2 regions of the Paenibacillus sp. JNUCC31 genome follow, and region 2 is predicted to be linked to the other one. Evidence: riboswitches for the same ligand, from Rfam matches in the RefSeq annotation. Region 2 holds a riboswitch; the other holds the start of a gene.

Region 1 (5,588 bases), 950 kb from region 2:
AACATCTCGTATATTAATTGCTGCTGCTCGTTATTGTTCAATTCGCTGATGCGCATCAGGTTCTGAATCTGTTCGTCATGAGGCGTCAATTCTCCGACCTCGGGCGCAGGAAAAGCATTGACGGGGGTCACAAAGAAATCATAGCGCTCAAACAATGTAGACATCTGAGCTGCAGCAACATCCCATTCGGCGAGACTGTGTACGAATTCCGCAGCAGATACTTTTTTGCCGGCTTCAGCCAGAACCCAGGATTCAATCTCCATGTCATCCGATGTTAGCACTCTGCCCATGGATCGCTCCATGGAAGAAATCATCGCAGCCATTTCGCCGCTATTCATCATGTAATAGTTCTCCATCAGCTTGACTCCATTGACCGGACTAAGCATTTCTTCAACGTGATGACCTTGTTCTTCCAGCCAGCGAATAAGCTTGTAGACGGCTTCTTTGGCTTCTTCACTAACAGGTGTGTCTACGGGTGAATCTGTCGTATATGCAATCTTCAGTTTACGTTGATGTGGATAATTCATATCAGCAAGGTAGCTCCCTGGGAAAAGAGGAGTATGAAACGCTGCCTCAGCCTGAATGACTTGCAGCGTATCAAGCAGCGCAGCACTGTCCCGAACAGAACGGGATAGGGCGAAGTCAATAGATGCCCCCTGCCATTGACGGCCAACACCGGGGCCCACGGGTGTGCGCCCACGGGTGGGCTTTAGTCCAAACAACCCGCTGAAGGAAGCGGGAATGCGGATTGAACCGCCGCCGTCACTGGCCCCGGCTAGAGGAACAATGCCTGAAGCTACAGCGGCAGCGGCACCCCCGCTTGAACCGCCGGGTGTGTGATGGATATTCCAGGGATTCCGACTTGGGCCATGCAGGCGGGGTTCGGTAATATTTTTCAAGCCAAACTCCGGTGTATTGGTGTGCCCTATGATGATAAATCCTGCTTCACGGAGTCTAGTGACATAATTCGAATTGCGGATTGCGCGATGCTTGCTGAACAGTTGGGAGCCTGAAGTCAGGATTTCTCCCTCCAGGGATTGAGAAATATCTTTTAAGAGCAGGGGGACGCCGGCGAATGGTTGTTCCCCCGGACGAACAAGGCCTGCTTCCCGACGTGCTCGTGTCTCATATGTACGTACCACCGCATTAACCTGAGGATTTACTTCTTCCATGCGTACAAACGCCGCTTCCAGTAATTCAACGGGGGAAACCTCCCGGGATCGAATCAGTTCTGCCAAACCTACGGCATCGTAGGAAGTATATGAAAATGAAGACATGATGATCGTTCCTCTCTGAATATAATTCATCTATATTATCCATATCTCATCGTACCATTGCAGTTGATAAAAACATACAGAAAAAAAGAATCTGAGATTAGTTCATATACTCATATATCGAAAAGCACCGTTCATCCATTCGGACGACCAGTGCTTTTGTCTTTAGCTTTTACTATATTTACGTTCTATATATGATGCATTCAATCTGTACGAAGCTTTGGTGCAGCGTCAGCCGGAGTCGATGAGCGTTCCTGCTGTTTGGAGATGGCGAACAGCGCAACCCAGATGAGAATGAATCCAACCAACTGCTCCCAGGTAATCAATGTACGGAAAGCAATCCAGTTAACCAGCACCCCAGCCATCGGGAAGCTAAGTTCCGCGAGCGTGGCAACAGAGGCTTTGGTGGAAGAAAGCCCTTTGTAATATAACAGAAGACTCAGTAACCCTGGCAACAATGCCTGGCCCAGAATATTGAGTGCCACAGCTGCCTGTTCGCCTGTTCCGGAAGGGAAGGTCCATGCAGCGCCCTCGTTCCATGTCATAAAGATCAGCAGTGGCAAGGCTACGACAAATCGCAGGGAGGTGACCGTTTCATAACGGGTTTGTCCCAGCATCAACCTGCCCATAACAGTTGAACCTCCCCATAAGGCAGCAGCGCCCAGCGAGAGCAGACTGCCTGCATGAACCCAGTTGTCCCAGTTCCCAAGAGGAAGGGTGAATCCGAACGTCAGTAGATATGTTCCTGCAAGTGCAATGATAAACAGTCCGCCAAAGCGACGTGGTAATGTTTCCTTCAACAGCAGCTTTGCCAGAACAATCGCAAATAGCGGCTGCATCTTTTGCAACAATAAAACGGTGTTGGGATCATTATGTGTGAGCGCTAGTGTGAATAATACCGTGGCGAGCGCTGATCCACCCCAGGAGATAAAAATCACGGCAATCCAGTGGCGGGCACGCAGGTTTTTCAGATCGGCCCGAAACTTCCACAGCACGGGAATCGCCACCAGGCTGACAATGATATGTTCCACAAGCACAATCTGAGTGGAAGTCATCGTTTTGAGCAAAATAATGCGGAATAACGGATCTACACCCCAAAGGGCAGCGCCGAGAACAACCAGCCAAAATCCGGTATTACTTCGTTCCTTACGATAAATTGTTGATGCAGATTGGGTCTTTTCCATATTCAGGACTCCTTCGTCAGAACACGGAATCTTCAGTTGGCAAAATCGACAAAAGCCCCCGTTTTGGTATACACCAAATAAACGGGGGCTCAATCATGGACATGTCGTAAGGAAATAAGACTTCCCGTAAAGGCATGCCAATGTGTTGATCTTCTCTCATCCGGACTGTACCGTCGGCCTTGGAGTCACACCAAGTCAGTCGCTGAATATGCAAAGTCTGTTCAAACAGCGAGTCGCGGGCTGGTTCTATAAGAACATCACCGCCGGTCGGGAATTGCACCCTACCCCGAAGATCCTATTCAATTATATAGTGTATTGAACAAGCTGTAACATTAATAAGTTCATCTTATTCCTGTAAGCGCTAGCAGTTCAAGTGTTTTTTTAGAATATAATATTCCAACTTCCTTGTTGCCTACGCAGCAGTACAATCTGGCCAGCATGATAGGCATCGTGTAGGACCCAGCGGGCAAGTGCATGTGACCATTTTTCATCGGAGTTCATGTAAGGAGCTTCGAGATCGGATTCTTGTAATGTAGCAAGCTGATCACGGAGCTGCCCTGCTAATTGAGTTGTGTCTTGCATAAGTTTACTCCAGCCTTTGATATCGGAAGGGTCCCCGGGATCACCGAAGGTGGACTCATTGTTTTCGGCAGGTGTACCAGAGGGGGTTACACCCTGAATGCGATTCAACAAGCGTTGATTATAATAGTACATATGGTTAACCAACTGCCAGATACTTAATCCACCGGATGATGGAACCCAGGCTGCTTGTTCAGCAGTTAGTCCTTCGAGCGCCTTGGATAAAGGCACAATCCAATTACATTGATCCCAGGTGTCATCTTTCTGAATGAGCAATAGATCTTTTGCCGTTGTAGTCATTGATTTTCCTCCCTAAAATGAATTTCGTAGTAACTAGCTAAAGTACTTGAATGTGGTTACAATTAATATAACCCAAATTTGATTGGTTGTAACTATCTTTATTCATTTAAATGGTTACATTTTAGTGGAGGTACGTATGGATAGACTATGGACTGATTTTGTGAATAGTGATTATCATGACTGGCGTGGTGGGGATCGTTCGGAGGACAGGCTTGGCAAAAAAGAGTGGCAGCAACGTTTTCTGGAACAATGGAAAATGAGCGCATCTATACCCGCAACTCCTGAAGAAGAGAGTGTCATGAGAATTTTCAGAAATGAATTGCAGACGCTTGCGACTCGTTTATCTGCCGGAGAATCTTTAACAGACAAAGATCAAAAATGGCTTAACGGCAAGATGGCTGAAGGACAGGTGATCCGAAGACTGAACTCTGCAAATGAAGGACTCGAACTTTCGCTAATTCCTGTACAAGGTCATTGGCAGCAGGTCATGGCAGAGGTCGCTGCTGATTTTGCCATCACCGTGGTTGAAGGGGATGGGGGAAGAATTCGGATCTGCGATAATACGGATTGTCGCTGGATTTTCTATGATGATACGCGCAGTCGCACCCAGAAATATTGTGATGATAAGATGTGCGGCAATTTAATGAAAGTTAGAAGGTTTCGGGCGAAAAAGAAGGTGGCTCAGCAGAAGGAGTAAGATGATGTACCAGAAAGTAAGGTTTTTTGTTCGTTAAGCAAGGAGAACACTTGAATTGAGCCAGAAACATGCTGGAATGGAAATATTCAACTTCAGAAATTGAATATTTCCATTAGTTTCTATATAATGTATATGTACTTAAAATATTTCAGTTTGTTATTCAGGTAATAACCGTATTTCAAGCGTATATCCAACAAAAAAACAATGATTGGAGATGTGTCTTGTGAGGACAAGTTATCTACTGAAGAACGGTTGTGTACTGTCTATGGATTCGTCGGTGGGTCAGTATAAGAGGGCGGACGTTCTGATTGAGGATTCTCTTATTACTGCCATCCAGCCCGACCTGAATTGTACGAAAGCGGAAGTGATAGATGCATCAGAGATGATCATACTCCCTGGATTCGTCGACACTCACCGGCATATGTGGGAGTCGCTTGTCAAAACAGCGGGCACCAATTGGTCACTGCCGGTCTATCTGCAAAATCTCTACTATGGAGCGATGGGAAGCAAACTCCGGCCACAAGACAGCTATATCGCCAATTTGCTGGGTTCTTTGGAAGCGCTTAATGCTGGAGTGACCACGGTACTTGACTGGAGTATGCCGTATTCCCCAGAGCACACAGATGAACTGATTCGCGGACTTCAGGATGCGGGCATTCGATCGGTTTTCGCTCATGGCGTACCGGGGGAGACACCCTACTGGAACAGAGAAAGCCATCTAACCTACTCGAATGATGTGAGAAGGGTCAAGGAACAGTATTTCTCCTCACAGGATCAGTTACTTACGTTCGGTCTTGCCATTCGTGGTCCGGAGTTCAGCCATTGGGATACCACTGTGAAGGAAATTCAGCTGGCTCAGGAACTGGATGCGATATGTTCAATGCATGTTGGATTTGGCAGCTGGGGATCTGTAGATCGTTCGGTGAGTAAATTGTATGAGGCTGGTTTACTGAGCCCCGCTCTGAATATAGTCCACGGAAACACGATGGAAACGGATGAGTATAAAATGTTGGCCGATAGCGGTGCCTCACTGTCGGTCACACCGGAAGTGGAAATGATGATGGGGCATGGATATCCCGCAACGGGTTATTTTCTTGAACATGGGGGAACCCCAACGCTTGGAGTCGACGTTGTAACATCAACAGGCGGGGATATGTTCTCCCAGATGAAATTCGCACTTCAGGCAGAGCGTTCCAGAATGAATGAACAGCTCTTGCGAGAGGGTGAAATGCCGGGGGAGCTGAACTTGCAGTCCAGCCAGGTTCTGAGGTTTGCAACGTCAGCTGGGGCACAGGCTCTGGGGCTTGAGCGGAAGATTGGCTCACTTGCGCCCGGTAAAGAGGCAGATCTGATCATGATTCGTACCACCGATCTTAACTTGTTCCCGGTACATGATCCGGTTGGAGCCGTCGTTCAATTTGCCAATCCGTCGAATGTGGATACCGTATTTGTAGCCGGTCGGCCAGTGAAGCGTGCAGGCAAGCTGCTGCATGTCGATCTGAACGAGGTCCGTCGTAAAGCGTTGGAGAGCAAGGAATATCTACTATCCCAGTA
Region 2 (5,588 bases):
GAATCCGGTCTCCCGTTTTCGTCTGCGCAGAGCAGGGCACTATATTAAATAAGCACTATTTTAGCTGTTTCGTCAAGTTTGCCATTTCGATAGCGGCAGTAGCTGCATCCCAACCTTTATTTCCTGCCTTTGTCCCAGCACGCTCAATGGCCTGTTCAATATTCTCTGTCGTAACCAGACCAAAGATGGTAGGCACGCCTGTTTTCAGGTTAATTGCGGCTACACCCTTAGCCATCTCATTGCACACATAATCATAATGTGTCGTTGAACCACGAATAACCGTACCGAGCGTAATGACCGCATCGTATTTTCCACTTTCGGCCATTTTTTGTGCAATCAACGGGATTTCAAAGGCACCTGGAACCCAGGCTACATCCACTTCATCATCTTGTACACCGTGACGTTTGAACGCATCCAATGCTCCACTGAGCAGCTTGCTTGTAATGAATTCGTTAAACCGACCCACGACAACTCCATATTTTAATCCTTCCGAAACCAAATGTCCTTCAAAAAAGTGTGGCATTCATGTCATCTCCCTAATTGTATTATATGATGTACGTAGCTGATCTTCGGCAAAAAATATTTCACCTTATTTTACTTCAGAACAGCCACTCAGTTTTTTTCTTCATTCTGCTCGATATCGTCGAATTTCAACATATGGCCAAGCTTCGCCTGCTTCGTATGCAAGTAGACCGTATTATCCTCGTTCTCTTGCATCTGAATCGGTACTCGTTCTACCACTTCCAGCCCGTAGCCTTCAAGCCCTTTAATTTTGCGCGGGTTGTTGGTTAATAACCGGATTTGGCGAACGCCAAGATCCTTGAGGATTTGGGCACCAATGCCGTAATCACGAAGATCAGCAGCAAATCCAAGCTTCAGATTGGCATCTACGGTGTCCAGACCTTCTTCTTGCAACTTGTAGGCTTTGAGTTTGTTGATCAATCCAATGCCACGGCCCTCCTGTCTCATGTAGAGCAGAACGCCATTACCTTCTTCATGGATCTGTTTGAGGGCTGCATCGAACTGCGGACCACAGTCACAACGATGAGAATGGAATACATCCCCTGTCAGACATTCAGAGTGCACGCGGACCAACACAGGCTTCGAACCGTCAATCTCTCCTTTAACCAAAGCTACGTGCTCTTTGTTATCCACCGCATTGGTATAGGCTACCGCTTGGAATTCGCCAATATCCGTAGGCATACGCACAGCGACTTCGCGTTGAACGAGCTTTTCCTTTTCATTCCGGTAACGAATCATGTCCTGAATACTTATGAGCTTCAGATCATGTTTACGGGCAATCTCCTGAAGATCTGGAAGTCTGGCCATCGTACCATCTTCCTTAATCACTTCACAGATGACACCGGCCGGGTATGAGCCGCACATAATAGCGAGATCCACAGCTGCTTCCGTGTGTCCGGCACGCCGCAGGACACCCCCGTCTTTCGCGATAAGCGGGAACGTATGCCCCGGCTTGCGGAAATCTCCACTTTTCGCTTCTGGATCGATCAAGCCCTTCACTGTTATGGAACGTTCATGTGCCGAGATGCCAGTTGTCGTATCTTTATGATCTACCGAAACGGTGAATGCCGTTCCATGAAAGTCCGTATTTTGTTGAACCATTGGTTTCAAATTAAGTTCGTCCGCACGCTGCTGCGTGATGGGAACACATACCAAACCTCTGCCTTCGGTAATCATAAAATTGATTACTTCCGGTGTAGCCTTCTCGGCCAATGCGATAAAATCGCCTTCATTCTCCCGGTCCTCATCATCTACCACAATGACAGGTTTCCCCCGCATTAAATCATAGATCGCTTCTTCTATAGGGTTCAGAATGGATTGTTCTCCTGACATAAGTCCCCCTCCAGTTTCCATTTCAAATTATATTTGTATTCAAACAATTAGTTAAGCAAATCCGTGATTAGCTAGGAAATCCTCACTGATACTTTTCGGCTTGCCTGCACCAGTCTCCTGATGTCCCTTACCGTAGTGCAGCAGATGATCCACATATTTGCCCAAAATATCACATTCAATATTGATGGTATCACCCGTCTTTTTGACATTTAATACCGTTTCACCAATGGTATGTGGAATAATGGACACAGTGAATGCAGTCTGTGAAGTATGCACAACTGTTAGACTAATTCCATCCAGGGTTACGGACCCTTTGGGTATCAGATATTTAAACAATTGCGTATCATCAGGTTTGATCTCGAAAACAATCGCATTCTGGTCACGTGTAATGCTGCCAATAACGCCAGTGCCATCTACATGACCCTGAACGATATGTCCGCCAAAACGTCCACCAGACAGCATGGCTCGCTCCAAATTGACTTTGTTGCCGGATTGCAATTGACTAAGATTGGTATGGCGGTATGTCTCGGGCATTACATCAGCTGTAAACCCACCGGCCTCCAGGGTTGTTGCAGTTAAGCATACCCCGTTTACAGAAACACTATCGCCAATCTTCAAGTCATTCATGATGGCGGAAGCTCCGATATTCAGGACCATCGCTTCGCCTTTCCGACCTATGCGCCGGATCTGACCGACTTCTTCCACCAAACCGGTAAACATGCTGCCGCCTCCTTTATTTATTTCGTTAACATAAATGTATTTATTCTGGCCAAACCGGAATTCCGCCAATGCTGATATTATCTCCAACTTGCTCAATTTCCAGCTGATGCAGTTGAATGGCCTGACTCATGCGCTCCACACCCTCGAAGCGGAAACTGCCTGGTGTATCGTATCCTCCGACAATTTTCGGAGCAATGAACATAAGCAGTCGGTCTACCAACCGAGCTTCCAACATAGCCCCATTCAGTGTGCCTCCGCCTTCAAGCAGGATTGAACCAATCTCACGTTCACCGAGCTTGCTGAGTGCATTCAGCAAATCTACACGCGGTCCAGGTCCACAACGAATAATCTCCACACCGTATGCTTCCAAACGCTCAGCTGCTTCAGTGCTTGCTTCATCCGTTGTAAGCACCCAAGTTGGTACTAGGCCATCCTTAACCATTTTGGAGCCTACAGGCAGACGCAGCTTGGAATCCACAACGATCCGCACCGGGCTGATCCCTTCCACCTGCAGACGAGTGGTCAGCTCCGGATTGTCAGCAATTACAGTTTCCACACCAACCATAATTCCTTGATGACGATGACGTAGAGCATGCACAATCTCGCGTGCCGGCTCGTTAGAGATCCATTTGCTGTCACCGCTACGAGTAGCGATTTTGCCATCAAGAGTAGTAGCCGTCTTTAAAGTTACAAAGGGAAGACCTGTTGTAATGTATTTAATGAATTTTTCATTCATCCGTCTGCCGCGCTCACGGAGGACACCCACTTCAACTTCAATCCCTTGTTGGCGCAGCATGCTGATGCCTCTGCCGGAAACTTGCGGATTCGGATCTTCACAGCATACAATGACACGTTTCACTTTCTCGTGAATGAGACGTTCGCTGCAAGGAGGGGTCTTACCATAGTGACTGCAAGGTTCGAGTGTAACATACACTGTACTGCCTTCAGCATCGCTGCCCGCCATATTCAGTGCATGTACCTCTGCATGGCCCGTCCCCCGTTTCAGGTGACTTCCCAGGCCTACGATACGCCCCTCTTTCACAACGACACAACCTACAACCGGATTAATTCCTGTCTGTCCTTGTGCCCGTTCTGCCATATCCAACGCCAGCGCCATATAAAATTCATCATTAATCATTTCCAATCCGTTCACCCCACGGTTAAAATCTGAGTTATTGTATTGACCTCCCTTCCAACAGAGAGGCATGTTCCATATCTATTAAAAAATCCCCGTCGAACAATCCGTTCGATGGGGATGATGAGAGACATGTGTCATCAGCAATACTATTGATACAGTACCAAAAACACTTCGCCCAAAAACTTCATTTCAGGCAAGTGAAAGCAGACACATACCTTAATGAACTTCATTTACAGGTAAAGAGCTTCTATGATGTGGCATATGTATGAAGATTTCCGAATGTAACCGGATTTCTCCCTGCACAGAAAATGAATTCGTCAAAAACTGTACAGCAACAATACTGCGGAATGCGGCCCGTTAGGACTGCACCCTCTCCTTCTCCCATCCAGACTATACTGTCGGTTCTGGAATTACACCAGATCAGCCATCTGCCACGGGCAGACGGGTCACGGACTTTGCACTTCGTGCTGGATTGACATCCTCACACGACTGCATCACCGCCGGTAGGGAATTACACCCTGCCCTGAAGGATTCGCTTTCGTTATTAATTGGATGTTAGCACTTTAATGTCAAAAAATCAATTATTTTTTGTTCCTTTTTGTCACATACTAACTTTTAATAAGCTAAGTGTAATAAAAAACCGTCTCGCCAAAGCGAAACGGTTTCCTTACAGAGATCCTGATTAAGCTTCTACAACTTCAACAGTCTCCATTTTGTCTTTACCTTCAAAAGCATCTACGAACTCCATACCTTTGGTTACTTTACCAAATACAGTATGTTGACCATCCAAATGTGGTTGCGGTTGGTAGCAGATGTAGAACTGGCTTCCGCCTGTGTTACGGCCTGCATGTGCCATAGCCAATGTTCCGCGCTCATGTTTGTTCGGGTTGATCTCACAGTTGATTGTATAGCCAGGGCCACCTGCACCGGTACCGTTAGGGCATCCGCCCTGAGCAACGAAGCCCGGAATAACACGGTGGAATGTAAGACCATTGTAGAAACCGGAGTTAGCCAGTTTCTCAAAGTTTGCTACTGTGTTTGGCGCTTCTTGATCGAACAGATCGATCAGAACTTCTCCGCCGTTTGCCATTTTGATTTTCGCTTGTTTCGCCATATGTAAATGACTCCTTTCGTATTGACCATCGTTAATGGTGCCAGAACGCATTGACCCTGGGTCAAGCTTTATAGCACTTTTCTTAGTGTACACCGAAAATGGATGGATCGCAAAATAATCAGCAAGATTTTTTAAAAAATCCAGCCTTATAGATGCAAAGAAGACAAAAAAGGAGCACTCCTTTTTTGTCTTCTTTATTAACAATTCAGCATCGTTCTCGAATTAACGAGTTACAGGCTGCTTAGCAATACGCTCAGGAACGAGGTCATTCTGGATAATGTCCTGATACGTCTCACGGCGTACCACAACATCCCCTTGACCGTCTTTGACAAATACTACTGCCGGACGACGAATCCGGTTGTAGTTACTTGCCATGGAGTAATTGTACGCGCCTGTGCATGCTACTGCGAGCAGATCGCCGCTTTGTACTTTGGGCAGTTCCAGATCCCAGATCAGCATATCGCCGCTCTCACAGCATTTACCAGCAACCGATACCGTTTCCTGAGCAGCCTCATTCGCACGATTGGCAAGTACTGCTTCATATTTGGACTCATACAGTGCCGGACGCGGATTATCTGTCATCCCGCCATCAACAGCCACGTATTTACGAACCCCTGGAATGTCTTTGCTTGTTCCAACGGTGTAGAGTGTTGTTCCCGCTTCACCCACGATGCTGCGGCCTGGTTCAACCCAGATCTCAGGTACGGCATAGCCGATTTGGGCAAAATGATTTTTAACCGCATCGGTGATGGCTTTTACGTA

What was found. Region 2 has a riboswitch for FMN ahead of ribD (bifunctional diaminohydroxyphosphoribosylaminopyrimidine deaminase/5-amino-6-(5-phosphoribosylamino)uracil reductase RibD). Riboswitches for the same ligand answer to the same signal wherever they lie in the genome.
Region 1: it holds a riboswitch for FMN, as region 2 does, so the genes downstream of both, JNUCC31_RS32080 (DMT family transporter) here and ribD (bifunctional diaminohydroxyphosphoribosylaminopyrimidine deaminase/5-amino-6-(5-phosphoribosylamino)uracil reductase RibD) in region 2, are expected to answer to the same signal.

The regions. Positions count from the first base shown of each region.
Region 1 covers NZ_CP062165.1:7,328,033-7,333,620, forward strand. Annotated here, with positions in the region: gene JNUCC31_RS32075 (amidase) at 1-1,277, opposite strand, end outside; gene JNUCC31_RS32080 (DMT family transporter) at 1,478-2,458, opposite strand; FMN riboswitch at 2,603-2,756, opposite strand; gene JNUCC31_RS32085 (DinB family protein) at 2,840-3,337, opposite strand; gene JNUCC31_RS32090 (CGNR zinc finger domain-containing protein) at 3,474-4,034, shown strand; gene JNUCC31_RS32095 (amidohydrolase family protein) at 4,249-5,588, shown strand, end outside.
Region 2 covers NZ_CP062165.1:729,979-735,566, forward strand. Annotated here, with positions in the region: gene ribH (6,7-dimethyl-8-ribityllumazine synthase) at 56-523, opposite strand; gene JNUCC31_RS03075 (bifunctional 3,4-dihydroxy-2-butanone-4-phosphate synthase/GTP cyclohydrolase II) at 613-1,854, opposite strand; gene ribE (riboflavin synthase) at 1,906-2,574, opposite strand; gene ribD (bifunctional diaminohydroxyphosphoribosylaminopyrimidine deaminase/5-amino-6-(5-phosphoribosylamino)uracil reductase RibD) at 2,615-3,718, opposite strand; FMN riboswitch at 4,082-4,247, opposite strand; gene JNUCC31_RS03090 (peptidylprolyl isomerase) at 4,395-4,826, opposite strand; gene lysA (diaminopimelate decarboxylase) at 5,049-5,588, opposite strand, start outside.